Regions from separate parts of the Nesterenkonia sp. AY15 genome, predicted to be linked through region 1. Evidence: predicted binding sites of a transcription regulator. Region 1 holds the regulator's gene; each other region holds the start of a gene.
The links. Region 1 encodes LexA, which represses DNA repair genes until DNA is damaged. Its sites were predicted from a motif close to TCGAACANNTGTTCGA; they were not measured.
Positions count from the first base shown of each region.

Region 2: uvrA (excinuclease ABC subunit UvrA) is a predicted target of LexA. The motif match lies at 7,987-8,002, and genes of this name have one in related genera.
Region 3: LSI54_RS12020 (Rv2578c family radical SAM protein) is a predicted target of LexA. The motif match lies at 6,325-6,340, and genes of this name have one in related genera.

Region 1 covers NZ_JAJOYV010000001.1:639,077-648,519, reverse strand. Annotated here, with positions in the region: gene LSI54_RS02930 (PepSY domain-containing protein) at 126-803, shown strand; gene LSI54_RS02925 (MarR family winged helix-turn-helix transcriptional regulator) at 859-1,440, shown strand; gene LSI54_RS02920 (SseB family protein) at 1,468-2,376, opposite strand; gene priA (bifunctional 1-(5-phosphoribosyl)-5-((5-phosphoribosylamino)methylideneamino)imidazole-4-carboxamide isomerase/phosphoribosylanthranilate isomerase PriA) at 2,373-3,134, opposite strand; gene hisH (imidazole glycerol phosphate synthase subunit HisH) at 3,234-3,875, opposite strand; gene hisB (imidazoleglycerol-phosphate dehydratase HisB) at 3,872-4,489, opposite strand; gene LSI54_RS02900 (histidinol-phosphate transaminase) at 4,528-5,667, opposite strand; gene LSI54_RS02895 (LysM peptidoglycan-binding domain-containing protein) at 5,720-6,085, opposite strand; gene lexA (transcriptional repressor LexA) at 6,404-7,123, shown strand; gene LSI54_RS02885 (CapA family protein) at 7,193-8,476, opposite strand; gene LSI54_RS02880 (ATP-dependent DNA helicase) at 8,627-9,443, opposite strand, start outside.
Region 2 covers NZ_JAJOYV010000007.1:131,226-140,668, reverse strand. Annotated here, with positions in the region: gene LSI54_RS11100 (TerC family protein) at 998-2,200, shown strand; gene LSI54_RS11095 (alpha/beta fold hydrolase) at 2,223-3,602, opposite strand; gene LSI54_RS11090 (DEAD/DEAH box helicase) at 3,599-6,277, opposite strand; gene LSI54_RS11085 (MBL fold metallo-hydrolase) at 6,256-6,948, opposite strand; gene LSI54_RS11080 (HAD hydrolase-like protein) at 6,954-7,802, opposite strand; gene uvrA (excinuclease ABC subunit UvrA) at 8,124-9,443, shown strand, end outside.
Region 3 covers NZ_JAJOYV010000010.1:1,131-10,573, reverse strand. Annotated here, with positions in the region: gene LSI54_RS12045 (sodium:solute symporter family protein) at 1-510, opposite strand, end outside; gene LSI54_RS12040 (OsmC family protein) at 507-1,160, opposite strand; SAM riboswitch class I at 1,173-1,267, opposite strand; gene LSI54_RS12035 (acyltransferase family protein) at 1,407-3,431, opposite strand; gene tgt (tRNA guanosine(34) transglycosylase Tgt) at 3,731-5,050, opposite strand; gene LSI54_RS12025 (YeiH family protein) at 5,138-6,244, shown strand; gene LSI54_RS12020 (Rv2578c family radical SAM protein) at 6,349-7,899, shown strand; gene LSI54_RS12015 (gamma-glutamyltransferase family protein) at 7,992-9,443, shown strand, end outside.

The sequences.
Region 1 (9,443 bases):
AGCGCGGGCAACTATTCTCCAAGGATGCAGCAAGGCCCTGCTGCACGCAGCATCCCAGGAGGCTGGAGGCCAGTCGCACCGCCTCTCTGGGAGTCAGCCCATAGCCGCTTGTGGAAGGAGATCCGATGTCCCACACCCGCATGAGCACACGCAACGCTTTTCTCTCGATGGCCGCCATCTCGACACTGGCGCTGAGCGCCTGCGCCAGTGATGAACTCGGCGCAGAGGATCCCGCCGAGGACGAAGACACTGCGCAGACCGAGACCGCTGAGACCGCCGACACCGGGACCGAGGACACGACGGAGGACGCCACAGCCGAGGAGGACGCGGCGGGGACCGATGCGGATGAGGATGCTGCAGCTGATCCGGAGGATGCGGATACGCAACAGACGGACGAGACCTCGGACGGCGATGGTCCGCAGGAGCCCTATGACGCCGTAGACGCCGTCATGGCCGAATACCCGGATGCGATCGTGCTGGACTTCGACACCGAAGGCTTCTACTACGAGTTCACGATCTACGACGGCGAGGTCGAGTGGGAGCTCGAAGTGGACCGTGACAGCCTCGAGATCATCGATGCGGAGGAGGACGACGTGGACTCCGATGACCAGCGCAAGTCGGAGTCGGTGGAGATCGACTTCGCTGAGGCGCTGCGCACCGCCGCTGAGGAGGGCGACGGCGTTGCCGCCGAGGCCGATCTCGACGACGACAACGGCGCGGTGGTCTGGGAGATCGACCTGGACAACGGCACCGAGGTCTATGTGGATGTGGCCACCGGCGAGGTCGTCAACGTGGACAGTTGACATAGAATGGGCTGACTTGAGAATCAGCCGACTAGGGCAGGGAAGAGGTGAGGTCGTGACGGCCAGCCACAGCGACACCACCAGTGACAACGTGAACCCGACCGCGCAGGAGCCCGTCGGCGAGGCCTCCCGGGACGCCGTCGAGGCAGGCACGGTCGATGATCAACGCGGCCGTCACGACCTCACCGGCTTCTCTCCCAAGGCTCGGGCTTGGCGGTCCTTCTTCGAGACCTCCGCGATCATCAGCGATCGCATGGAGAAGCGGCTGCACTCCAGCACCGGGCTGCGGCTCACCGATTACAACCTGATGCTGCTCCTGGCCGAGGCCGAGGATAACCAGCTGCGCATGGGGGAACTCGCCGAGGGCATGGTCTTCTCCCCCTCCCGACTCTCCTACCAGGTCAAGTCGCTGCAGAAGCGCGGTCTGATCGATCGCTTCGCCGACGCCGAGGACCGGCGCGGCATGACCGCCCAGCTCACCGAAGAGGGGCACCGCGTCTTCGAGCAGGCCTCCCGGCTGCACGCCACGCATATCAAGCAGCTCTTCCACCCCGCGCTGGATGACGCCGAGGCCGACACGCTGCGGCAGATCTGCGAGCAGATCAAGGACACCGTCGCTGCGGCAGACCGGGCCTGAGCCCAGAGTCTGAGCGACGACCTCCGCTCAGCGGACCAGTTTCAGCTGAACCGAGTCCGCCCGATGGCGCAGCATCTCAAACTCCGACAGGGCCGCCTGCACGCTGGCCAGCGCCAGCCGGGCATCCACCTCATCGGCTCCGGGCGCCAGCACGACGCCGATGCTCAGCTCCGGTCCGCTGCCGCCGCCCACCACCGCATCTCCTGCCTCGGTGCGGGTCGCCACGCCGTCGCCGGGCTGCAGCTGCAGCTGGGCGACTCCGGGGCACAGATCCAGGATCCCCGCCAGCGACTCGGCCAGCTCGGGGTCCTGATACGAGGGCACCCATCGGGTGGCCTGCGCCAACGCCTCCACCGCGGGGCGGCGCAGCACGAAGGTCAGCTCCGCTCCGGGGTCCAGCACCGCGAGCTCGGCGCCCTCGGCCAGGGCCGCGAGCATGATCCGTTCGGTCTCGGCCGCCACCGGCCGGGCCTTGTCGTGCCAGGCGGTGAGTGCCTGCACGGAGGTGAACACCGGCATCGTCTGGCGTCCATCGCGGCTGGTGACACTGATCAAGGTGATGTCGGCCTGCTTGTCTCCCACCGGCGCGCCGCCATGGCCCGGTTCGGTCGAGCCGCCCGGGGCGGGCGCGGCCTCCTCGGCCAGCTCGGCGAGCACCGGGACGAAGAGCCGCTGCCCGGCCAGGGCGTTGACGAATCCCGCCTCATCGAGCTCGCCGGCGAGCAGCTGCTCCCGGGCGGACCGGACCGCGGCGGCGGCGAGGCCGTCGTCGCCGTCGAAGGTGTGCAGCGGGTTGCCGTCGCCGGAGAGGTCGCGGTCCGCCCAGGGGATCCCGGCGGAGTCCGCGGGGCGGCCCTCGGCGTCCCGGGGTGCACGCTGCAGCAGGGCAGCGATATGACCGGGCAGGTCCCTGCTGGGGGCGGAGTCCTGGTTCATGCGGAGGCTGAGGCCACCTTCAGCGCCTCGGGGAACTCGAACTTCCCGGCGTAGAGGGCCTTGCCCATGATGGCGCCCTCGACCCCGAGGGAGACCATCTTGGCCAGGGCCGCGACGTCCTCCAGGGAGGAGATGCCGCCGGAGGCGACCACAGGCTTCTTCGTCTTGGCGCAGACCTGGGCGAGCAGCTCGGTGTTGGGGCCGCGCAGGGTGCCGTCCTTGGTGACATCGGTGACCACGTAGCGGGGGCAGCCGGCGTCTTCGAGGCGCTGCAGCACCTCCCAGATGTTGCCGCCCTCGCGGGTCCAGCCGCGGGCGGCGAGGGTCTCTCCGCGCACATCCAGGCCCACGGCGATGGCGTCGCCGTGGCGTTCGATGGCGCGGGCGGTCCACTCCGGGTCTTCCAGTGCGGCGGTGCCGAGGTTGACGCGGGTGGCGCCGAGCTCCAGGGCCCGGTCCAGGGATTCGTCGTCGCGGATGCCGCCGGAGAGTTCGATCTTCACACCGAGCTCCTTGACCACGCGGGCCATGATGTCGCGGTTGTCGCCACGGCCGAAGGCGGCGTCGAGGTCCACCAGGTGGATCCACTCGGCGCCCTGCTGCTGCCAGTTCAGGGCAGCTTCCAGCGGATCCCCGTAGCCGGTCTCAGATCCGGCCTCTCCCTGGACCAGTCGCACGGCCTGGCCGTCGGCCACGTCGACGGCGGGCAGCAGCTCCAGGGCGGGAACGGTGGCAGTGGGCGCGGAGGGCTCAGTCATGGATCTACTTTCGGCTGGATGTACGGCTGGTCGGAATGTCTGGCTGGGTGGGTCAGGTTCTCGGGCGGCGGACCCTCAGGTCACGCCGAAGGACAGCGGTCAGAGGCTCAGGATCCAGTTGCGCAGCAGCTGCATCCCCGCGTCACCGGACTTCTCCGGGTGGAACTGGGTGGCCGAGAGCGGACCGTTCTCCACCGCGGCGATGAAGTCGGCGCCGTGGTGGCTCCAGGTGACCTTCGGTGGGTTCATGGTCTCGATGGACTGATCGAAGTCCCAGGACTGCACGGCGTAGGAGTGCACGAAGTAGAACCGCTCATCCCTGAGCCCGTCGAAGAGCACGCTGTCCTCGGGCGGACGCACGGTGTTCCAGCCCATATGCGGGACCACGGCATCTTCGGGCAGGGCTGTGACCTCACCGGGCCACTCCCCCAGGCCTTCGGCGGGAATGCCGTGTTCGACTCCGCGGTCGAACATCACCTGATGCCCGACGCAGATGCCGAGCACCGGGCGGGACCCGGCGATCCGGCGGCCGATCCAGCGGGGTCCGTCGATCTCACGCAGCGCAGCCATCACCGCCGCGAAGGCGCCCACACCGGGCACCACCAGCCCGGAGGCGTTGAGCACCGCGTCGGTGTCTTTGGTCAGGGTCACGTCCGCGCCGGCGCGCTCAAGCGCACGGACCGCGGAGTGGGTGTTGCCGGAGCCGTAGTCCAGGACGACGACGTCGGGCTTGCCGGTCACAGGGCACCCTTGGTGGAGGGGATCTCGTCGGTGCGCGGGTCGGACTCCACTGCTTCGCGCAGCGCGCGGGCGAAGGCCTTGAACTGGGCCTCGGCGATGTGGTGCGGGTCGCGTCCGCCGAGCAGGGTCATGTGCAGGCAGATCCCGGAGTGGTACGTGATCGCCTCGAAGACATGGCGGGTCATGGAACCGGTGAAGTGCCCACCGATGAGGTGGTACTGCTGACCCTCGGGCTCCCCTGAGTGGACCAGATAGGGCCTGCCGGAGACATCGACCACGGCCTGGGCGAGCGCCTCATCCAGCGGGATGGTGGCATTGCCGAATCGTCGGATGCCCCGCTTGTCTCCCAGGGCGACGCGCAAGACCTCGCCGAGCACGATGGCGGTGTCCTCGACCGTGTGGTGCACGTCGATGTGGGTGTCGCCGGAGGCTTCGACGTCGAGGTCGATGAGGGAGTGCCGGGACAGTGCGGTGAGCATGTGGTCATAGAACGGCACACCGGTGCTGATGTTCGAGGTGCCGGTCCCGTCGAGGTCCATCCGGACCTTGACGCTGGACTCGCTGGTGACACGTTCCATCTGGGCGATGCGCCCGGAGATCAATTCTGCTCCCATAACTCCTGCTTGGTGGTGGGGTACGCCAACGCTTCAGTCTACGCGGTGGTGCTGGTGATGAATCGCTGCAGCGAGGCCAGGAAGTCGCCGGTCTCCTCCTCAGTGCCGGCGGTCACGCGCAGATGCCCGGGGATGCCGACGTCTCGGATCAGGATCCCGTCCTCGAGCAGGTGCTGCCAGGCGGCCTTCTCGTCCGTGAGGCCGCCGAAGAAGACGAAGTTGGCGTCCGACGGCGCCGGGTGCAGACCCATCTGCCCCAGCGCGGTGACGATCCTGTCGCGCTGTTCCTTGATCCGTTCCACATTGGCCATCAGGGTTCTCGAGTGGTCCAGGGCGGCGACGGCGGTCGCCTGCGTCACCGCGGAGAGGTGGTACGGCAGCCGCACCAGTCGCATGGCGTCGGTGACCTCGGGGGCCGCGGCCAGGTAGCCCAGTCGGCCACCCGCCAGCGCGAAGGCCTTGCTCATGGTGCGCGAGACGATCAGCCGTTCCCGCCCGGGCAGCAGCGCCAGCGCCGAGCCGGTTCCGGACTGGCGGAACTCGCCGTAGGCCTCGTCCACCACGACCATGGTCTGAGATTCCTCGGCGGCGGCATAGGCGGCCTCCACGGTCTCCAGCGAGAGTGCGGTGCCGGTGGGGTTGTTCGGCGAACACAGGATCACCACGTGGGGACGGTGCTCACGGATCTGCGCGGCGACGTCGTCAGGGGTCTGGGTGAAGTCAGCCGCGCGGGTCCCGGCGATGTACTCGCTGTAGGTGCCGCGGGCGTAGAGCGGGTACATCGAGTAGGTCGGCGGGAAGGAGAGCACCGAGCGGCCCGGGCCGGCGAAGGCCTGCAGGATGTGCTGCATGATCTCGTTGGAGCCGTTGGCGGCCCAGATGTGCTCGGCCGTCAGCTCGGCCGGCTCTCCCTCGGAGGCGAGGTCTCGGTTCAGGTATTCGGCGAGCTTCTGTCGCAGGACCGAGAACTCGCGGTCCGGGTAGCGATTGAGCTGGGCGGCCGCGGCGCGGACCTCTTTGCCGATGGCATCGACCACATCGGCCGGAACGTCATAGGTGGTCTCGTTGACATTGAGCATCGCCTTCACGCTCAGCTGCGGGGCTCCGTAGGGTTCTTGACCCTGGAGCTCCTCGCGCAGCGGCAGTCGGGACAGGTTCCTGGCACGGGATGAAGTCACCGGGACATTCTAACCGGGTGATGCGCACCGACTTCAGCTTCCCGCGGTCTGCTCAGTCTCTTGGGACGAACAGTTCCTGGCCCGGGGTGAGCTCGGAGCCGTTGAGACCGTTGAGCTCAGCGATCTGCCCGATGAGGACCTGGGCGTGCTCCTCGGAGTCCACGGAGGCCGCGACGCTCCACAGCGTGTCCCCCGCGCCGACCGTGACCACCTGTGCGTCCACGCCTGGGACGTCGCCCGAGGAGGCCTGCGCCTGGTTCAGCAGCGAGGTGGCCAGCATGAGCGCACCCAACAGTGCGACCGCCAGGACTGCCAACGCGGGCAGGCCCAACAGGAGGAAGCGACCGCGGCGAGTGAGGTGCACTGCCGGAGCCGGTGCGGAGTCAACAGGTGCAAGTGCAAGCGGTGCTGTACTCATGGGGAAGAACCTCTCATTCGAACGTGTGTACTATTTCTAGCACATAGTTTCGAATCTCGACCAGACTCGCCGCAGAATCAATGGAATCCCTCTACGATTTCGAGTAACCTGAGCGCCAAGTTCGAAGTGATCTTCGAAGCGAATCTCACGGTGAACAGTCCACCAGCAGGGTCTGACATGGATGCTGACACGGGTCCCGGCGGGGTCAGCCCCGCTTCGGTACAGGGTCGAATCTCGGTCCGCTCGGAGCTCGGTCCGCTCGGGTCCGGCACTGCTTCATCGGGACGCAGAACGCTCAGCACAACTACGGAGGCAGCAATGGCGCGGAACACCAGGGACTCATCGGCAGCGCCGCGACTGACGGATCGGCAGCGGCAGATCGTCGATGTCATCCAGGAGTCGCTGGCCGAGCGCAGCTACCCTCCCTCCATGCGTGAGATCGGCGACGCCTGCGGGCTGGCCTCACTCTCCTCGGTGACTCACCAGCTGGCGCGGCTCCAGGAGCTGGGCTACCTCAGACGGGTGCCCGGGCGACCGCGCGCCATGGAGGTGCTGCGTGACTCTGCCGGCGCCCCCGTGCTCAGCGAACAGGCCCAGGAGGCCGAATCTGCGGCACGTGACGCAGTGGTGGAGCTGCAGGGCTACCGCACCCAGTCCGACAGCCGGATCTCTGAGATTCCCATGGTGGGTCAGATCGCGGCCGGTGGACCGATCCTGGCCGATCAGCAGGTCGAAGACATCATGCCGCTGCCGCGGCAGCTCACCGGCGAGGGCGAGCTGTTCATGCTTCAGGTCCGCGGTGACTCCATGATCGAGGCCGGCATCTTCGAAGGCGACTGGGTCGTGGTGCGTCGGCAGAACACCGCAGAGAACGGCGACATCGTCGCCGCCCTGCTCGACGACGAGGCGACCGTGAAGACGCTCAAGCGCCGCGACGGCCACGTCTGGCTGCTCCCGCAGAACCGGCAGTATGAGCCGATCCTCGGCGACGAGTCCACCATCATGGGCAAGGTCGTCACGGTGCTGCGCAGCCTCTGAGGCAGCTGCAGGTCCCCCACACACGCCGCGGTGCCCCCAGCTCTTCCCGGCCCTCCGAGACCCGGCGTCCTAGTCCCGGCGCGGCACCACCGTGGGTTCCTCCCCCGTGGGTGACGGTGGATCCTCGCGGAGCTCCTGCTCCGTCATGACGTCGAGGACCCGCGACCACCGGTCTTCAACGGTTTCCGCGCTGAGTTCGACCCCAGGCGGAATGTTTTCCTCGGCGAGGTCGCGCAGCGGCCAGATCCCTCGGTGAGGCTCATCATCGGTCGGGCCGCGATCCACGGTGACGGGCAGCCAGTCCATGGAGATGACCTCGGCGTCCTCGTCGCTGACCTCGACCGTTGCGTAGACCACTGTTCCGCTGGCAGTTTCTGGGATGCAACAGGCCTCGTCCTGGTTGGAGAGGAAATTGCCCATGGACCACACCACCCACATGCCCTCACCTGACGGGCCGCCCTCGAGGTGTTCCAGCGGCTGGGGCGTGTGCGAATGGCTGCCGAACACCACGTCGATCTCACCACCGGCTGCCAGCTGCTCGCCATAGTCCCGCTGCTCTTCAGCGGGCTGGTGGACATACTCCTCACCCCAGTGCACAGAGGCGACGACGACGTCGGCGCCGTCCTCGCGCGCCTGGGCCGCCTGGTCTGTGAGCTCCTCGGGAGTGACATCGGCGACGCGCCACAGTTCATCCTCCGGCGGTGGATATGCCTGGTTGTGGAGCATGGTGGTGGCCACATGCGCCACCGTCACCTCTTGTCCGCCGCGTTCCAGCGTGTAGAGCTGGGGCTGGGCGGCTTCGGCTTCAGTTCGCGCGGTTCCGGCATGTCCCAGGCCAGCGTCGTCGAAGACGTCGAGCGTGCGCTCCTGCCCGGCCGTTCCCTGGTCGAAGGAATGGTTGTTTGCTGTGGAGCAGCCGTGGAAACCCACCGAGGCGAGATCCCCGGCGAGTTCCGGCGGGGCCGCGAACACCGGATAACCGGCCGGCTCCACACCCTCTGGGGCGATCGGCACCTCCAGCCCGCACAGGGCAAGATCAGCACCACTGATGAGATCTTCAACCCCGCCCATCAGCGGCGCAAACGAGTAGTCTGCGCCGTCGGCGAGCGCAGCTGCCTCGTCAATGATGGGGCCATGGAGAAGCATGTCCCCCGTGCCGGCGATGGTGAACTGCTCCGGCTGAGGTTCGTCAGTCTCCGCCTGGTCGGCTTCATCGTCGTCGATGTCGGGCCGCGCGGTGTCAGTATCGCTGTGCGCATCGGTCGGCACAGCGGGCGCGGCGTCGTCATCCCCAACGCCTTCGGCGCAGCCGGCCAGGGTGAGCGCTGCCGCCAGCACCCAGAAGCAGGTCATGGGGCCTGAGCCTGTGGTGCGTCTTGGATCCGACATCGTCTGTGAGCCTCCCGTGGTCACCCATCATGTGGGATTGATTCTCTTCTGCAGCCTCACCCGGGAAGCGCACTGAGCCCAGCTCCCAGCACCCGACTCACCTCACAGGTCGAGCTAGCCGTCTGACTCGGCCAGCCGGGCCAGCGCCCCGCGGGCCAGATCCCCGTTGACGGTGGGCCAGAAATCTGGCATCGATTGCTTCAGGAAGCCGCCGTAACGCGCATTGGCCAGGCGTGAGTCCAATATGGCCAGCACCCCCTTGTCCTCCGAGGTGCGGATCAGCCGTCCAGCACCCTGGGCCAGCCGGGTGGCGGCGTGGGTGGCAGCGACCTGCATGAACCCGTTGCCGCCATGCTTGGTGACCTCCTGGCTGCGCGCACTGACCAGTGGATCATCCGGTCGTGGGAACGGGATCCGGTCGATGGCCACCAGCCGGCAGGACCGGCCGGGCACATCCACGCCCTGCCAGAGGCTCATGGTGCCGAACAGGCAGGTCTCCTCATCCTCAGCGAAGGCGCGCACCAGCGCGGACATCGTCGAGTCGCCCTGGCAGAGGATAGGGATATCAAGGCGCTGCCGCAGATCCTCGGCCGCCTCCTCGGCGGCGCGGCGAGAGGAGAACAGCGCGAGGGTCGCACCCTTGGAGGCCTCGATGAGACCGGCCAGCTCATCACGCTGGGCCTGGGCGGTCTTCATCGACGGCGGCGGCAGGTGCTTGGCCACATAGAGCACCCCCTGTTTGGGGTAGTCGAAGGGGCTACCCACATCCACGGCGTCCCAGGCCGGGGCCTTCTCCCCCGCCAGGCCCAGTGACCCGGCCACGGGGTCGAAGCTGTCGCCGATGGTCAGCGTCGCGGAGGTCAGCACCACGGTGCGATCACCGAAGAGGCCTTCACGCAGCCGCCCGGCCACCGAGGTGGGTGCGACGTAG
Region 2 (9,443 bases), on a different contig from region 1:
CCGGGACGTGGGGAACTGGGGTAGCAGCGATGGTTCCGGGTGTGCATCCGTTCTTCTCCACTGAGGGGCTCTGATCGGCGCCCCTGCGAAGGTTTCGACGGTGGTCGGATGATCGTCTTGCCCCTCCGAGGATGACATGAAAGTACCGCGCTGGCGCTCAGTGCCGAGGTGTTGCGGCGTGCTCCGGGAAGTAGAAGTCACTGCCATCCCTATTGCGCTGAGTTGTTGACCGCAATTGGGAGGAACTGGTGTTCGAGACTTAGAAGCAATATGACGCGGCGGTCTACTGCAACCGGGTGGACGCGCTCGTCTTGACCGTCGGTGCTGGGCATCGGCCTGGTGCGATTCCCAACCGTGGTGCTCCAGTGACGGCGAATCTCCGAACGGTTTCGAATCTGAGAAGCGGTTGTCAGTGAGAGCTCGCAGGCAGGCGGGACTTCGGCCTCATCTGGAGCTGCGATTGCCGGTACCTCCTGGCAGGTCGGTTGCCCAAGGACGCAGCGTGATTTCTTAATTCTCGTCTTCGGCTCCGTCCTTTGTGGTTTGAGGTCGCTGCTCGAGTATTGGATCTACCGCGTGTGCTGGCAGAAGATTGTCCCCCGGTCAGCGGGGAGGCTTCGTCACGCTCTAGGTGTAGGGCTCCCGAACTTGCCCCGAGAACTGTGCGGTAGAGGACTGGCTCACTGGCCGGGTGCCCGCAATTAGCTCTGTGCGCAATCGCACGCCTCAGTGCACTGACAAGGGAGGTCCTGCGATTCATGGCCGGCGGGTCTAGCTCAGCTGGGCGAACGTCTTTCTGCGCCGATTTTTGCATGATCCTAGGGTCCCAGTGGTAATCGCCGGACCGGTGTATCATCATCCAAGCGTGGGGGAGTATCCCTAACACTGTGGTCGTCAGCACGCGGGGCATCGTCGCCTCGCCGGACACAGAGGCCTGGACTCAGGCGGAGAGACTCGCGAGGACATGGTTGTACCCTCCTTCGCGAAAGGCTCCTTCATGGAGATCTCCCCACTGATCTGGACCGTCACGCTAGCGCTGATCATCGGCTTGCTGCTCTTCGACTTCGTCTTCCACGTGCGCAAGGCGCACACCCCCACCATCAAAGAGGCCGCCCTCTGGTCTTCCTTCTACGTGGGCGTCGCGCTGCTCTTCGGACTGGGCTTCTTCGTCCTGGGCCACCCGGAGATGGCCACCGAGTACTACGCCGGCTACGTCACCGAGAAGGCGCTCTCAGTGGACAACCTCTTTGTCTTCCTTGTCATCATCGGCAGCTTCAACGTCCCCCGCGAGTATCAGCAGAAGGTGCTGCTCTTCGGCATCGTCTTCGCGCTGATCGCGCGCAGCGGGTTCATCTTCATCGGCGCCGGGCTGATCAACCTCTGGAGCGACGTCTTCTACCTCTTCGGCATCATCCTGCTGATGACCGCCGGGCAGCTGCTGAAGAAGGAGCTCGCCGGGGACACCGGGGGAGACGAGGCGGACAACTTCTTCATCCGCTTCGCACGCCGGCACCTGAACACCACCGAGGAATACCACGGGGACAAGATCACCACCCGGGTCAACGGCAAGCGGATGTTCACCCCCATGCTGCTGGTGATGCTCGCCATCGGCGGCACCGACCTGCTCTTCGCCGTGGACTCGATCCCGGCCATCTACGGGCTCACCCAGGAACCGTTCATCGTCTTCGCCGCCACCGCCTTCTCGCTGATGGGTCTGCGTCAGCTGTACTTCCTCATCGACGGGCTGCTGGACCGGCTCATCTACCTCTCCTACGGCCTGGCCCTGATCCTGGGCTTCATCGGCGTCAAGCTGATGATCCACGCCCTGCACGAGAACAACCTCTTCTTCATCAACAACGGCGAAGACGTCTCCGTGGTCGAGATCGAAACCGGACTCTCACTGCTGGTCATCGTGGGTGTCCTGATCATCACGGTGACCACCTCGCTGCTGGCACCGAAGGGCCGGGCGCTGCGCGCCATCCAGAACGCCGAGAAGTACTCCCAGCGCTACGTGGATCTCCGAGAAATGGCGCCCGCGGACCGAGAGTTCAACCTGATCCAGACAGCCCAGAAGTACGACTACTGGGCCACCAAGGTGGCGAAGGTGCCCGAGAAGTACCAGGAAGACCTGATCGAACATCGCGGCCAGTACCTCGCGCTCCTGGAGAAGGCCCGAGGTCTGCGCAGCGGCGTGCGCTGACTCCAGTTCGACCGAGCCAGAGTCAGGTGCGCTTCAGCAGCTCCGCGAAGACTCGGGCGCCGTCGTCACCCAGGCCGTCATGGTGGAACTCGGAGGTCTCCCAGACGCTGATCCCGCCGATGAGGTCCGCGGTCTCCCAGGAGAGCTCCCGCGCCACATACACGTCATCGGTGTAGAGCGCCGCGGCGGTGGGCACCCGGTTGCGGCCCAGCTGGGCCAAGTCGTAGAGCGGCTCCCAGTCCTCGACGGCGGCCAGCAGGTCCGCCGCCTCCACCAGGTCCTTGAGCGTCGGGTCCAGGAGCAGGTGTTCGCGCAGGATCATCTCACCCAGCAGCAGGGGAGAGGCGCCCTCCGCGTCGAACTCCGGGAACTCGGCACCCACCCGCTGGGCCGCCCAGCCGGTCGAGGCGCGTCCATCGGTCACCTTGGCGGGCTGGCCGTAGATGGATTCATGCATCACCGCGTACATCGGGTTCGCCGCGAAGGAGAGCTGCTGGCCCACCGCTGCGAGGAAGGAGTCTGAGAGCTCGGTCCGCTCCGGCCCGGTGAACGCTTCTTCGAGCAGGTAGTGCAGCGAGTCCGCCCGGGCGTTGCCGCCCAGCAGCATCCCAACCAGCTGGAACCGGGCAGGGCTCAGCGCGGACCCGTCGAGCAGCTGCACCTTGTGGGTACGAAGGTGGGCGAAGACCGCGTCCAGGATCTCGCGGTCCTCTGGGAACCGGTCGAAGTGCTCATAGTTCCGCGCCCGCATCTTGGCGTAGGTGGCCCGGTAGACCCGGTCCGCGTGACCCGTGAGCGGCGCCAGGCCGCCGGTGATCAGCGCCCGGTCCAGCGAAGCGTGAGCGAAGGAGAGATAGGTCAGCGTGGCGAACCCGCCGAAGCTCTGCCCCAACACGCTCCAGGACGCCAGCCCCAGCGCCCGCCGGAACGCCTCGGCGTCTTTGACGATCGAATCGGCGCGGAAGTGGCGCATGTGGGCAGCCTGGGCGGCGGCGTCGCCCCGGGCGGCGAGGGAGTGCCGGGTGAGCGGGGCGGAGAGTCCGGTGCCGCGCTGATCCAGCATCAGGATCCGGAACGTGGCGCCGGCCTCGGACATCCAGCCGCCGAGCTTCGCCGGTCGACTTCCCTTCCCGCCGGGGCCGCCCTGCAGGAACAGCAGCCAGGGGAGTGACTCCACATGTTCCCGGCCCTGCGCGGCGGCCTCCGCGGCGACGAACTCCCGCGCGTAGATCCGGATCCGCTCAGCCCCGGGCGCCCGGTGCTCCAGCGGCGCATGGTGGTCTAACGGCACATCGAGCCAGTGATCGGTGATCTGGGTGCCGTCGATCAGCGTGGACGTCGCCCCCGCGGTACTGGCCTCAGGTGTTCCGGAACCGGCGGCGCTGATCCCCGCACTGGTCATCCCAGTTCGCCGACCCGGTCCATGATCACCACGGGGCCGCCGGTCTCATCCGAGGCGGTGAGATCGATCCAGGCGTAGATGCCCCAGTCGTGGTGGGAGTCCGGGTCATCCAGGACCTGCACGGCCCGCCAGTAGCGGCGCTCCGGGTCCGGGGTGTCCTTCGGAGAGACGTCGATCCGCACCAGGCTCGGCCCGCGGGACTGCGCATCGGTATAGAGGTCCTCGTAGATGTTGAAGTAGGCGTCCAGCGCCTGACCCCAACGGTCCTTGTCCCAGCCGTGCTCGGCGTCGAGCTCGGCGAGCTTCGCCTCCTTCTCCTGGGCGAAGAGCTCCGCGCGCAGGAACAGGGCGTTGCGCACCATGACCTTGAAGGCCCGCGCATTGGAGGTGACCCGGTCCGGGTGATCCAGCGCGGAGATGTCAGCCTCCATCGCGGCGAGCTCGGCCAGCTTCTCCGGGTCATCGCCGGCCTGCAGCCGCTCCCATTCCTCCAGCAGCGAGCTGTCGGTCTGTCGGACCACTTCGCCCAGCCAGGCGAGCAGGTCTTCGAGCTCCTCGGTGAGCCGGTTCTCCGGGACCGTCTGCTTCAGCGCCTTATAGGCGTCGCTGAGGTAGCGCAGCAGCACTCCCTCGGAGCGCGCGATCTGGTAGTGGTTGACCATGGTGGTGAAGTCGAAGGCCCGCTCGAGCATGTCGCGGACCACCGATTTCGGCTGCAGCGCATAGTCGGAGACCCAGGGTGCGCCGGTGCGGTAGATCTCGAACTGCTGGGTCAGCAGCTCGGCGAGCGGCTGCGGGTGGGTGAGCTCGTCGAGGATCCGCATCCGGTCCACATACTCCACGCCTTCGGCCTTGAGCTCGCCGATCTTCTCCGACTTCAGCTGCTTCACCTGGGCGCCGGTGATCTGGTGCGGGGTCTCCAGGATCGACTCGATCACGCTGATCACATCGTGGGCATAGGACTCGGACTCGGTGTCCAGCAGCTCCACCGCGGCCACCGCGAAGGGCGCCAGCGGCTGGTTCAGCGCGAAGTTGTCCTGCAGGTCCAGGGTCAGGTCCACGGTGCGGCCGTCCTCATCGGGACGTTCCAAGCGCTCCAGCACCCCGGCGGTGAGCAGCTCGCGCAGGATCTGCAGCCCCTGCCGCTGCAGCTGGGCCTTCCGGGCCGGGGTCTCATCGGCGGCGAGGATCATCCGGCGCATCGCCCGGATCGGGTCCTCGGGCCGCTCCAGCAGGTGCAGCACCATCGAGTAGCTGACCTTCATCCGGGAGACCATCGGCTCCGGGGTGGCGGTGATGATCCGTTCGAAGGTCTTGTCGCTCCAGGAGACGAACCCGTCGCGGGGCTTCTTCTTCCCGGCCGAGCGGATCGCCTGGGAGACCTTCTTCTCATCGTCGCCGTGCTTGGCGCGGGCCTTCTCGATCGAGGCGTTGTTCTCGATCACGTGCTCCGGCGCCTGGACCACCACGGTGCCGTGGGTGTCGAACCCGGCCCGGCCGGCGCGCCCGGCGATCTGATGGAACTCGCGTGCGTTGAGCTGCCGGGTGCGGGTGCCGTCGTATTTGCTCAGCGCGGTCAGCAGCACCGTGCGGATCGGCACGTTGATCCCGACCCCGAGGGTGTCGGTGCCGCAGATGACCTTCAGCAGGCCCTGCTGGGCGAGCTGCTCGACCAGCCGGCGGTATTTGGGCAGCATGCCGGCGTGGTGGACCCCGATCCCGGCGCGGAGCAGCCGGTTCAGCGTCTTGCCGAAGCCCTTGGCGAAGCGGAAGGTCTCCAGCTTCACCCGGATCGCCTCACGCTCGCCCTTGGAGACCACGTTGAGCGAGGCCAGGCCGACGGCGCGCTCGGCCGCCTCGCGCTGGGAGAAGTGCACCACGTAGACCGGGGCCTGGTGGGTGGTGACCAGCTCCTCGAGCTTGGTCTGCAGCGCGGTGGTGGAGTACTCGTAGCTCAGCGGCACCGGGCGTTCGGCGCTGGAGACCGTGACGACGTCGCGCCCGGTCCCTGCACTGAGCCGGGCCTCGAACCGGGAGGTGTCGCCCAGGGTGGCGGACATCAGCAGGAACTGCGCCCGGCTGCCGGCGGCGCCGTGTCCCGGGGTGCCGGGCTCGGCGCGGCCGGTGAGCTCCAGCAGCGGGACCTGCCAGGCCCAGCCGCGCTGGGGATCGGCGTAGAAGTGGAACTCGTCCATGATGACCGGGCCGACGTTGGCGTCGCGGCCGTCGCGCAGCGCCTCATTGGCGAGGATCTCCGCGGTGCAGCACACGATCGGGGCGCCGGCGTTGACCGAGGAGTCACCGGTGACCATCCCGACGTTCTCGGCGCCGAAGATCTCCACCAGGGAGAAGAACTTCTCCGAGACCAGCGCCTTGATCGGGGCGGTGTAGACGCTGCGCTCGCCGCGGGAGAGCGCGAAGAAGTGCGCCGCGGTCGCGACCAGGGACTTGCCCGAGCCGGTGGGGGTGGCCATGATGACGTGCTGGCCGTCGGCCAGCTCGAGGATGGCGTCCTGCTGGGCGGGGTAGAGGGTGAGCCCCTGGGTCTGGGTCCAGGCTTCGAAGGCCGCGTAGAGCTCCTCCGGTCCGGCGGGGCCTTCACTATCGGCGGAGGTTTCCAGCTTGTGCAGCCGCTTGGCGGCGGTCACGGCGCTCACCAGCCGCGTTCCCGCCATGCGGGGAGCTGGGCGCGTTCGGCGCCCAACGTCGTGGGGTCGCCGTGGCCGGGGTGGATGATCGTGTCGTCCTCGTAGTCGGCGAAGAGCCGGGCCTCGACGTCGTCGAGCAGCGTGGCGAAGTCTTCGGCCGACCAGGTCTTCCCGACGCCGCCGGGGAAGAGCGAGTCCCCGGTGAAGATGTGGGTGGGGCCGTCTTCGACCCGGTAGACGAAGGCCATAGACCCGGGGGTGTGGCCGCGCAGGTGGATCACTTTCAGGTCGACGCCGTCATAGGAGAGCACCTCGCCGTGGCTGAGCCGCCGGTCGATGGTGACGTTCTTCTCGGCCTCGATGGCGGGCGCGTCCTCGGCGCCGGCCGCGGACTCCGGGCCGGAGGTTGCTGCAGCTCCGGCCCCCGGGGCATTGAGCAGCTCTTCGAGGGCGCGGATGTGATCCCAGTGCGAGTGCGTGGTGAGCACCGCGGTCAGCTCCAGCGGGCAGGGCGTGTCCTGGGCGGCTTCAGCGAGCAGACCCCGGATGGCCCCGGCGTCGTCGGCGGCATCGATGAGCACCTGGACCCCGGACTTCTTCGCGGTGAGCAGATACACGTTGTTGTTCATCTCGGAGACCGAGATGCGGCGAAGCGTGATCGCAGGGAGATCGTAGAGCAGAGAACTGTCAGAGGCCATAGGGCTCAGTCTAAGGTCTGGCGACCTCGCGGAGTCACGAAGCGGACGTCGCCCGGCGCATAGGCCAGCTGCTTGGCCGGGCTCAGGATCCCGGCCGAGATCAGCGCATCTTCGAGGCGCTCCGTGGTGCTCACGATCGGGTACGCCCCGGCCTCTTCCAGCTCTCCGGCGGGGGCGTAACCCCAGCGCACGCCGATGCAGCGCAGGCCGTGGGCTGCGGCGCCGTCCACGTCGAAGACCCGGTCACCGACCATGATCGCCCTGGCGTCGGGGGCCGTCTCGCTGAGCGGGCCCGCGGCGGGGTCCAGGCCGATCGCTTCCAGCGCAGCACCGAGGATGGGGCCCTTGCCGTCGTGCGGGACGGACTCGTCCTCGGGGGAGCCGTGCACCGCGGCGAAGTGCTCGCGGATGCCCTGGATGCTCAGCAGCCGCTCGGCCAGTCCGGTGGGCTTCGAGGTGGCCACCGCGCAGACCACGCCGGCGGCGTTGAGCGTGCTCAGCAGCTCCTCGATCCCCGGGTAGACCCGGCTCGCCTGCATGCCCTCGGCGAGGTAGCGCTGCCGGTACTCCTCCACGATCGAGGGGATCAGGGCCTCGGTGACGCCGGGCAGGCTGGCCAGCGAGGTGGCCAGCGGCGGACCGACGAATGAGTCCAGCACCTCCTGATCGGGGATCTCGATCCCGTGCACGCCCAATGCATGGACGACGCCGAGGGTGATCGCCCCGGCCGGATCGACCAGGGTGCCATCGAGGTCGAAGAGCACCACCCGGATGTCGGAGGTGTCAGCAGCGTCGGCGGCGGAGTCGACGGTGAGGCGGGCGGTGGCAGGGGCAGCGGGGGAGTCAGAGATCACGGCGCCATTCTGACATGGACCGACGCGGCGTCGTCGTCGGGGTGATGAACGCCACCTCGCACTGAGCGGCGGAATCTCCGAGCACCAGGGCCCGAAAACCGGGTCAGATGCGCGGAGAATCCGCCTTTCGACGCAGGGAGCGCCCGGTCCCGAACGGGCGGACCGCCCCCACCCCGCCCTGGCTTCGAACGTTTGTTCGAACGGGTCAGGGGTTCTACACTGAATCACGTGTCAGAGCGAGCAGCCGAAACAGCCATCATCGAATCCGTGGACGACTACTACGCCGAGGGTGCGCGACGAAAATCCGCCACCAACGGGACGATCGGTCATGCCGAAGCCGACCGGATCGTGGTCCAGGGTGCGCGCGAGCACAACCTCAAAGACGTCACCGTCGAGCTGCCGCGCAACTCGTTCATCGTGTTCACCGGCCTCTCCGGCTCCGGCAAGTCCTCGCTCGCCTTCGACACCATCTTCGCCGAGGGCCAGCGCCGCTACGTCGAGTCGCTCTCCGCCTACGCCCGGCAGTTCCTCGGCCGGGTGGACAAGCCCGACATCGACTTCATCGAAGGCCTCTCCCCAGCGGTCTCCATCGACCAGAAGTCCACCTCCAAGAACCCCCGCTCCACCGTGGGCACGGTCACCGAGATCCACGACTACCTGCGCCTGCTCTGGGCCCGGATCGGGATCCCGCACTGCCCCACCTGCGGCGAGAAGATCGAACGCCAGACCCCGCAGCAGATCGTCGACCAGGTCCTCAGCTTCCCCGAGAAGACCCGCTTCCAGGTCCTGGCCCCGGTGGTCCGCGGCCGCAAGGGCGAGTTCAAGGACCTCTTCCGCGACCTCGCCAGCGAAGGCTTCTCGCGCGCCATCGTCGACGGCGAGATCATCCAGCTCAGCGAGCCGCCCACGCTGGAGAAGACCTATAAGCACCAGATCGAAGTGGTCATCGACCGGCTCGTGATCCGCGAAGGCATGCGCCAGCGGCTCACCGACTCGGTGGAGACCGCGCTGAAGCTCGCCGACGGGCGCCTGGTCATCGACCTGGTCGACCTCGACGAGGACGGCGAACCCACCAACGACAAGGTCCCCGAAGGCCTCACCGGCCCCAAGCAGCGGCCCTTCTCCGAGAACCTGGCCTGCCCGAACGAGCACCCGCTGGCGCTGGACGAGATCGAGCCGCGCTCCTTCTCCTTCAACAACCCCTTCGGCGCCTGCGAGGTCTGCTCCGGCATCGGCTCCAGCCTCGAGGTGGACATCGACCTGGTCATCCCCGATGACACCCTCTCGCTCGAAGGCGGCGCCATCGCACCCTGGGCCCTGGGCAAGGCCTCCAAGGACTACTGGCTCCGGCTGATCACCGCGCTCTCCAACGAGCTGGACTTCTCGGTGCGCACCCCCTGGAAGGACCTGCCCAAGAAGGTGCAGAAGGCGCTGCTGCACGGCCGCAACCACAAGGTCGTCGTGCAGTACCGCAACCGCTTCGGCCGCGAACGCACCTACTCCACCGGGTTCGAAGGCGCGCTCTCCTACATCTCGCGCAAGCACCTCGAGGTGGAGTCCGACAACGCCCGGGACCGCTACGCGCAGTACATGCGCCAGATCCCCTGCCCGGCCTGCAACGGCCAGCGGCTGAACCCCGCC
Region 3 (9,443 bases), on a different contig from region 1:
GCCGCCGAAGGTCAGGAAGGCGAGCAGGATGATCGCTGTCAGAGCGATGCACTGCCACAGTGGGATCTCCGTGACCGCGAAGAGGGCGGACGCGAAGGCGATGCTGGTGGCCACTGAATACATCGGAAACGTCAGACCGGTGATCACAGAACTGATGGCCTGGGCTCCGCGGCCGAATCGGTCCCCGATGATGCCGGTGACCGTCACCACGAGCTTCTCTCGCAGGGGCTTGACCAGCAGGAGCGCGATCAGCAAGATCTGCACCGTTTCGGCCACGCCGTACCAGACGGCCGACACACCTGTTCGGTAGCTCAGCTCGACGATCGCGATGTAGGAGGATCCCGAGAACAGTCCCGTGATGCAGAACGCGACGGTCCAAGGGCTGAAACTGCGACCGCTGACGAAGAATCCTCCGTGTCCCGAGCGGCCCACAGCGATGCGGCTTCCGAGTATGAGCCAGGCGGTGTATGCGAGTGCCAGGCCGATCGTCCAGAGTCCGACCGTTGTCATGCGTTCACCCCGGTCACATCTGACGTGGCATCAGCATTGATGATCTCGAAGATCAGACTCCCGACGTTGGGGTCCCCGTCCACCTCGTAGCCCCAGGCATGATTCGCCAGAGCTTCGGCGAGGCCAGGGGAGTTCTTGTGCACGAATGCCCACGCGACTTCCAGGTCGATGTGCGCGTCGCGCAAGAGATTGATCGCGGGGCAGATGTGTTCGGCCCACTGGGCGAAGTCTGTCAGGACAGAGGAGTCCTGTTCGCTGGTCTCTACGACCAGCTGCAACCGGTACACGTAGAAATAGGGTTGCACATCTGCTTGCCCAGCCAACCCGCGAGTGTCCTGACGTGCCAGGGTGTATGTGGAGATGTCGGTGAGGGGCAGGGCCCGCCGATGGGCCAGCTGTTCGACCGCGACGGCGATGCAGCTGCTGACACCGCCGATCAGGTACTCCATCGGTGCGGGGCCCTGATCGCTGCCGCCGCGCACCACAGGCTGGTCAGAGACGAAGCTGAAGTCCCGGACGGTGAGTTCGGTCCGTACTGGGCCCGACCACGTGCCAGCGACCCGCAGAGTCTTCGAAGAGGTGCGCAGGGGCGCCTCGGTGTACCTCGGGTTCAACTTGATCTCTGGTTGGCGAGAACACGCTTCAGGCATGGAAGATTTCACCTTTCATCGTTCCCAGCGGTAGCACCTGCTCACCCTGAAGGGTGGGGTTGCTGCGACGTCGTTGAGCTAGGTCTCTCAGTCGCTCTGGATGATTCGTTGTCTGCTGAAACCTAGAGCTGTCCGACAAAAGATGCAAACCAGTGAACAATTGTTACGTGGGCGCCCGCCGGTTCATTCGTCGCTCCAGACGGTCCTCCCCAGGTCACGCCGGAGGTCCGATTGGTCCCTAGAGGCTCAGAACAGGTGCGGCATCTCGTCGCGAAGCTTGGCATCCAGCAGCGGCGCCATCGATTCGATGTAGTGGTTGGAGAGGTGGCTCTGGTCGTAGTAGACCGCGATGTTGCCGATCACCGCCGGACAGATCTCCTCGGAGCAGAGGTGTTCGGTCATGTCCAGGGTGTAGAGACCATCCGGCAGGTCCGGCTCGGTGAGCGGGTTCGTGTCCTGGTAGCTGATGGGGTCCATTGCGCAGGTCTCGGCGTCCCCGCCCGCGGCGAGGCAGTCGGCCACCGAGTCTTCGCGCCGTGGCGTTCCGCGCATGAGCAGCACCTCGGGGCCGCGGTCCATGATCTGCTGCCACTTCTCCGGGGCCCCCCAGTAGATGTTCTCCGGGGTGCCGTCGGCGGGCACCCGGGTGCCCGCCGTGAACACCAGGTCAGGCTTCCGTTCAGTGATCACGTCGAGCAGGTTGAGGTTCCATTCATGGCACTGATTCTCCTCAGGGTCGGAGCCCGCGGTGAGCACGCACGCGGACTTGTCCGCGATCAGCAGCTCCCAGTTGTTCTCGGCGGCCAGGATCCTCCAAGCATGGTGCCACTGCCCGGCGTGTGAGCCTCCGGTGATCATCACCCTCAGATCCGGTTGGGCGGGCTCTTCAGGGTCTTCACACACCAGTACCTCACCGCGGTTCTCACCGTCGCCGCTCTCCTGTCGGCATCCCCAGTCGTAGTAATCCGGCCGGCTCTGCGCCAGCGTCTGCGGGTCTGGGATGAAATCCACACCGTCGGGGACTTCGGTGCCCTCCAGCGTGGCCAGCGCCCCTGGATAGTCACTACGGTCGACCTCGGCCAGGGATGGGGCTTCACTGCGCTGGGTCTGGATCTGGTGGATCCCGTAGCTGCTCACGGAGCCACCGATCAGCAGCACCGTCGCCGCGATGGCCAAGGGCACTCGGGGAGCGATGCGTGCTGAGGCACGGTTCACCGGCAGCTCCACCCATCGGTTGGTCAGAATGGCCAGCACCAGTGCGGCGGCCAGGATGATCAGCGCGCCACGCGCACCGAGCGTGGAGTATTCCCTGATCTCGAGGTAGAAGATCAGCAGCGGCCAGTGCCAGAGGTAGAGGGCATATGCATGATCGCCGATCCAGGTGAAGGGGTGCGTGGAGAGGATCCGGGTCGCCGTCGCGGCGGGGTCCTGTGTGCCTCCGCCGGGTCCAGCGGCCGCGAGCACGAGCGCCAGGCCCATCAGCGGCCACAGCGCCCAGGGGCCGGGGAACAGAGCCGCGCCGTCGAAGACGAAGCCTGTGGCGATGATCAGGACGACGCCGGCCCAGCCCGCCGCGAGCCGCCAACGGCGCGGCAGCGTCAGCGCGGAGCCCAGCAGGGCCAGCAGCCCGCCGAAGCCGAGCTCCCAGAAGCGGGTGCGAGTCATCAGGTACGCCTCGTCCTGGTTCACCCCGCCCATGTAGACGGCGTAGCCGAACGACGCCGCCACGATCAGCCCGGTCATCACCCCCATCACCAGGATCGGACTGCGTCGGGTCCGCTTGGCCACCAGCACCGCAGTCAGCGCAACCAGCGGCCAGAGGAGGTAGAACTGGCCCTGCACGGAGAGGGACCAGAAGTGCTGGAACGGACTGGTCTCCGGGCCGGCCGCCCCGTAGGTCAGCTGGGAGGTGATCAGTTCGAGGTTCTCGAAGTAGAGCAGTGACGCGCGGGCCTCGGCGAGCAGCTGAGAATGTCGGGTCTCCGGGAAGACGAGCAGCCCGGCCAGGGTCGTGACCAGGATGACCAGGGCAGCAGGGGGAAGCAGCCTTCTGGCAAGCCTGGCCAGATACCGCCCGACCCGGATCGTACCGCCGCTCTCCACCGCCTCGCGCAGAAGCATCGCGGTGAACAGGAATCCGGAGATGGCGAGGAAGATGTCGATGCCGCCGGAGACTCGGCCCGCGCCGAAGAGGTGGAAGAGCACCACCCCGAGAATCGCTAGACCACGCAGACCGTGGATCTCCGGTCGGTACCGTCGCTCGGGGGCCACCCGTGAGGAGCGATGGTCAAGAGTCGGAGCGTGATTGCTGGCCGGAGAGGGTTGGCGCAAAATGGTCCTGCCGTAGGTCCGGGTCTTAGGATGCCGACTCGCGGAACGCAATGTTCTTCCAGTCGGCACGTCGTGACTCAGTGCACCCCAGTCGCGCCGATTTGGCAACTCGAGGCAACAGTCGCTAATGCTCTCTGACCAGGATTTATTCGATCAATCAGAGGTTTCGGGAGGGGGCTTGGGAGCTACCAGCTCAGCAGCGGATCGGACCCTCTAGGTCCTGCCCCAGGACCCCTCGGCTACGGGGTGACCCCAGCCTGGTAGCGACTCGTGGACCCAGCCTGATAGCGGCCCAGGGTGGCGTCGCGGAACTCGTAGAACCGGCCCTGTTCGATGCTGGCCCGGATGTCATCGACCATCTTGATCGTGTAGTGCTCGTTATGGATGGTGCACAGCGTGTTGTAGAGCATCTCCTTGGCCTTGAAGAGGTGATGCAGGTAGGCCCGGGTGTAGTTCTGACAGGTGTAGCAGGTGCACTCCTCATCGATGGGGGAGAAGTCGCGCTTGAAGCGGGCCTGCGGGATGTTGTAGCGACCATCGGGGTGATAGACCCGTCCGGTCCGCGCCACCCGAGAGGGGGAGACGCAGTCGAAGGTGTCTGCCCCGTTCTCGATAGCGGTGAAGAAGTCTTCGGGCTCGGAGATCCCCAGCAGGTGGCGCGGCTTGTTCTCCGGGAGCTCCTCGGCCATCCAGCTCACGATCACCCCGAGGTTCTCCTTGTCCAGGGCGCCGCCGATTCCGAAGCCGTCGAAGCTCTGCCCCTCGATCTCCATAGAGCCCAGATCCTTCGCGGCCTTGCGCCGCAGATCCTCGTACTGGGCACCCTGGAGCACCCCGAAGAGTGCCTGGTAGGGGCGGTGGCTGCGCTCGGCGGTGAGGCTGCGGTGCGCGGAGAGGCAGCGCTCGGCCCAGAGCCGGGTGCGCTCCAGGGAGGTCTCCTGGTAGTCGCGGGTGTTGAACAGTGTGGTCAGCTCGTCGAAGGCGAAGATGATGTCCGCGCCTATCTCGTGCTGCAGCTTCATCGAGATCTCCGGGGTGAACCGGTGGGTGGTGCCGTCGATATGGGACTTGAAGGTCACGCCGTCGTCGTCCACCAGGGCAAGGCGCACCTTCTTCGGGGCGACGGCCGCGTCATCGGGGACCACCGAGGCGTCCATGGTGATGACCTTCTTGAACCCCGCGCCCAGACTCATGACCTGGAATCCGCCGGAGTCGGTGAAGGTGGGCAGCGGCCAGTTCATGAACCGGCCCAGCCCGCCCGCGGCGTCAATCACATCGGTGCCCGGCTGCAGATTCAGGTGATACGCATTGGCCAGGGCGGCCTGGGCGCCGATCTCGAGCATCTCCTCGGGGCGCACGGTCTTGATCGTGGCCTTGGTGGCCACCGGGATGAAGGCCGGGGTCTTGATGTCCCCGTGGGGAGTGCGGATGGTGCCGGTGCGGCCCAGCGCCCCCTCGATCCGGGCCTCGACCTCGAAGCTGAAGGCCTCGCGGCCCGCCTGCGGGTGCGGCGCTGACTCCTGCGGCCTTGCATCCTGCTGTGCGGCCCCCGGCTTCATCGACTCATGCGGAGCGGCGGTCGGGGTCTCGGTGTTCAGCTGATTCGGCACCCGCTCAGTCTAGGCCAGTGGTCCTATGCTTATCCGGTGCCTCCACTAACCGCCCTGACCTCCAACCTGACCTCGCGGCTGACCCGGCTCTGGCGCCAGACCGCGGAGATCCTCCCCGGCGCGGCGTTGGCTCTCATCTTCGCGATCGCCGCGCACCGGCTGATCGCTGAGCAGATTCCGGTGATCTCCGGGCTGCTGGTCGCAGTCCTTGCCGGCATCGCGCTGCGCAGCCTGGGCTGGGTGCCGTTCTGGGCCGAGCGTGGTCTCGGCTGGGCGGCGAAGAAGCTGCTCCGGGTGGGCATCGTGCTGCTCGGCCTCCAGCTGGCGCTGGGTGACCTGCTCGGCCTGGGGTGGGCGGTCCTCGCGGTCGTCGTGCTCACCGTGGGGGTGACCTTCTTCGGGATGCTGGCCCTCGGGCGGCTGCTGGGCGCACCGAAGGGGATGACCACGCTGCTGGCCGCCGGCACCGCGATCTGCGGGGCCTCAGCCGTGGCGGCAGCCGCCGCGGCGATCGACCGAGGCGACGGCAAGGACGACGACGGCGCCCCGGTCCAGGCGGCCGCTGCGGCCGCCGTTGCGGTGGTCACCCTCTACGGCACCCTGGCGCTGCTCGCGCTGCCGGCGCTGGGAACCCTGCTCGGCCTCGGCGAGGAACAGATGGGCGTCTGGATCGGCGCCAGCATCCATGAGGTCGGACAGGTGGTCGCCGCCGGCGGAGTGGTCGGGGCGGTGGCGCTGGCCACCGCGACCCTGGTCAAGCTCGCCCGGGTGGTGCTCCTGGCGCCGGTGATCGCCGGCATCAGCCTTGCCGGGCGTCGCCGCCGGGCGGTCGGAGCTGCGCAGGGAGCCGGGGAGGGCGTCGAGGAGGGCGCTGGATCGCGGCCGCCGCTGATCCCGCTCTTCGTGCTGGGCTTCCTGGTGATGATGGTGCTGCGCTCGGTCACCGATCTGCCCGAGTCCACCCTGGACTTCTCCGCGGACGTGACCACGATGCTGCTGACCACCGCGATGGTCGGCGTCGGCGCCTCGGTGGACCTGCGTCGCCTGCTGCGCCAGGGAGGACCGGCGCTGCTGCTCGGCGCCGGCGGCACGGTGCTTGCGGTGGGAACCGGGCTGGGCGGGGTCCTGCTGCTGGTGAGCTGAGGCTGGTGCCCCGGGCCCAGTCAGGTGTCCGGGAGTTTCAGCGCGCCGGGCCTCGAGGGCGAGTCCATCTCGACAGGCATTCGAAAGTATGTTCGAATAACCGTATGAGGTGGCAGGGACAGGCAGTGCAGGAGGGTGAGGGTGCGGCCCTCATCCCGCTCAAGGGACTCCTGCGCTCGGTGCGCACCCCGGAGTTCGAAGGCGTGACCTTCCACGAGGTGGCGGCGAAGACCGCGCTCAACAAGGTGCCTGGCCAGTCGAACATGCCCTTCTCCTGGACCGTGAACCCCACCCGCGGATGTCTGCATCAGTGCGTGTATTGCCTGAGCCCCGAGACGCTGATCCTGATGGCCGACGGGCGGCAGAAGCTGCTGCGTGAGGTCAGGGTGGGCGACGTCGTCGTCGGCACCGAGCTCGACGGCAGGAATCGCCGGTTGGTCCGCTCGGAGGTCTCAGCGAAATGGGGGACCGAGAAGCCCGCATTCCGCATCACGCTTCGCGATGGCACTCAGATCGTGGCCAGCGGCGACCATCGCTTCCTGGCAGAGCGCGGGTGGAAGTACGTGGCTCGCCCGGAGGGTGGGTCACCGCGCCCATGTCTGACGGAGCACGACCGGCTCATGGGATTCGGACTCGGAATGTCTCCTGAGCTGGATTCCGAGGCGGAGGAGTCCGCTCTCGAAGCGAGCGTGCTGGGAGGTGCGGTCGGGACCACCGAGGCTCTGCGCATCACCGGCATCGAAGCGCTCGGTCGCAGCGAGCCGCTGATCGACATCACCACCAGCACCGGGGACTTCATCGCGAACGGTGTGGTCAGCCAAAACTGCTTCGCGCGGAAGACGCACGAGTACCTGGACCTGGACGCGGGCAGGGACTTTGATACGCAGATCATCGTGAAGACCAATGTCGCCGAGGTGCTTCGCGCCGAACTGAATCGGCCGTCCTGGAAGCGCGAGCACGTGGCCCTGGGGACCAACACCGACCCCTATCAGCGCGCGGAGGGTCGCTACCAGCTGATGCCCGGGATCATCAGGGCGCTCGCGGATTCTGGGACGCCCTTCTCCATCCTGACCAAGGGGCCGCTGCTCAAGCGCGACCTCCCGCTGCTGCAGGAGGCCGCCAAACAGGTGCCGGTCTCGGTCGCGGTGTCCCTGGCGGTCATGGATCCGGAGCTTCAGCAGAAGGTGGAGCCGGGCACCCCGGATCCCCGGGCACGGCTGAATCTGATCCGCTCCATCACCGACGCCGGACTTGAATGTTCCGTGCTGGCCATGCCGATCCTGCCCTGGCTCACCGACGGCGACGATCGCATCGACACCCTCCATGCCGCACTGGCCGACGCCGGTGCGAGCTACGTGACCACCGGTGCGCTGCACCTGCGCCCCGGCGCCCGGGAATGGTTCATGGCTTGGCTGGCCCGCGAGTACCCGGCGCTGGTGGCGAAGTATCGTCGGATCTACGGCGGCGGCTCCTACGCCTCCAAGGAGTATCGGCTCTGGCTCGCCGACTCCGCCCGCGCCGCCCGGCGTCGTCATGGCTTCGACAAGCCGGTGGACTTGATGTGGCGCGAGCGCAATGACCCGGACTCCCCGGTGGCCCAGCAGGGAGCATCGGCACCGGCCGCGGCCGGTCCTGCCCAGCCGGCGCTCTTCTGACCCCGCTCATCCCGTAGGCTGGTTTGCAAAAGCAACTAATGCGGCGGGTGGGTGTCCTGCTCGATCGTCGCGTCGACGCCTCAGGAGTGCCCATGACGTTCACCCATGCCGAGACCTTCACCACCAGGCCCACCCTGGAGGGTCACTTCGGAATGACCGCCTCCACGCACTGGCTCGCCACGGCCTCCTCGCAGGCGGTGCTGGAACGCGGTGGCAACGCCTTCGACGCGGCCGTCGCCGGGGCCTTCGTCCTGCATGTGGTGGAGCCGCACCTCAACGGTCCCGGCGGTGACATGGTCGGGATCTTCGCGACCGCCGGCGCACCGTCGACGCCGCAGGTGCTGATGGGCCAGGGGCCCGCACCCGCAGGGGCCCTGATCCAGCACTATCGTGCGCTCGGGCTCGTGAACGTCCCGGGTGCCGGTGCCCTCGCGGCCGCCGTCCCGGCCGCCGTCGACGCCTGGCTGGTGCTGCTGCGCGACCACGGCAGCTGGGACCTCGCCGAGGTGCTCGCCTTCGCCATCGACTACGCCGAGGACGGGCATCCGATCCTGCCCGGGGCGGTGCGGGCGATCCGGGCCGTCGCCGAGCTCTTCCAGGAGCACTGGCCGACCTCCGCCGCGCTGTGGATGCCCGAGGGCAAGGTCCCCGAGCCCGGGCAGAGCATCCGCAACCCCGAGTATGCGCAGGTGCTGCGCGACCTCATCGCCGCCGGGCAGGGTGCTTCGAGCCGGGTGGCGCAGATCGAAGCCGCACGCAGTGAGTGGAAGACCGGACGCGTCGCCGAGGCTGCGGCGGAGTTCGTGAAGACCCCGCATCGGCACTCCGACGGCGGCGACTACGCCGGGGTGATCACCGCCGAAGACTTCGCCGCCCACAGCGCCGGATACGAAACCCCGGTCTCAATCGAGTTCCGCGGCCACACCATCGCGAAGTCCGGCGCCTGGGGCCAGGGCCCAGCGCTGCTGCAGGCGCTGAAGATCCTCGAAGGCTACCCGGACGAGCAGCTGGACCCCGGCACCGAGATTGGCGCCCACCTGATCCTGGAGGCGCAGAAGCTGGCCCTCGCGGACCGAGACACCTACTACGGCGATGTCCCGGTGAACCTGGAGCACCTGCTCTCGGATGAATACGCCGCGCAGCGTCGCGAGCAGATCAGCGAGCGAGCCTCCGCAGAGTTCCGCCCGGGGAAGGTCCCCGGCGCCGACCAGGTGCTGCCTGCCCTGGTCAACGTGGCCGACGCCGTCGCCGGAGCCGGTGCGGGCGAGCCGACCGTTTCCAAGGCCGGGGAGACCAAGGGGGACACCTGTCACCTCGACGTGGTCGACCGCTGGGGCAACATCGTCTCCGCAACCCCCTCCGGGGGGTGGCTGCAGTCCTCACCGGTGATCGAGGGGCTCGGCTTCTGCCTGGGCACCCGGCTGCAGATGACCTGGCTCGATGAACGTTCCTCCTCTCGGCTGGAACCGGGGAGGCGTCCGCGCACCACACTGACCCCTACGCTGGTGCTCAAGGACGGCGCTCCGCTGATCGCCCTGGGCACC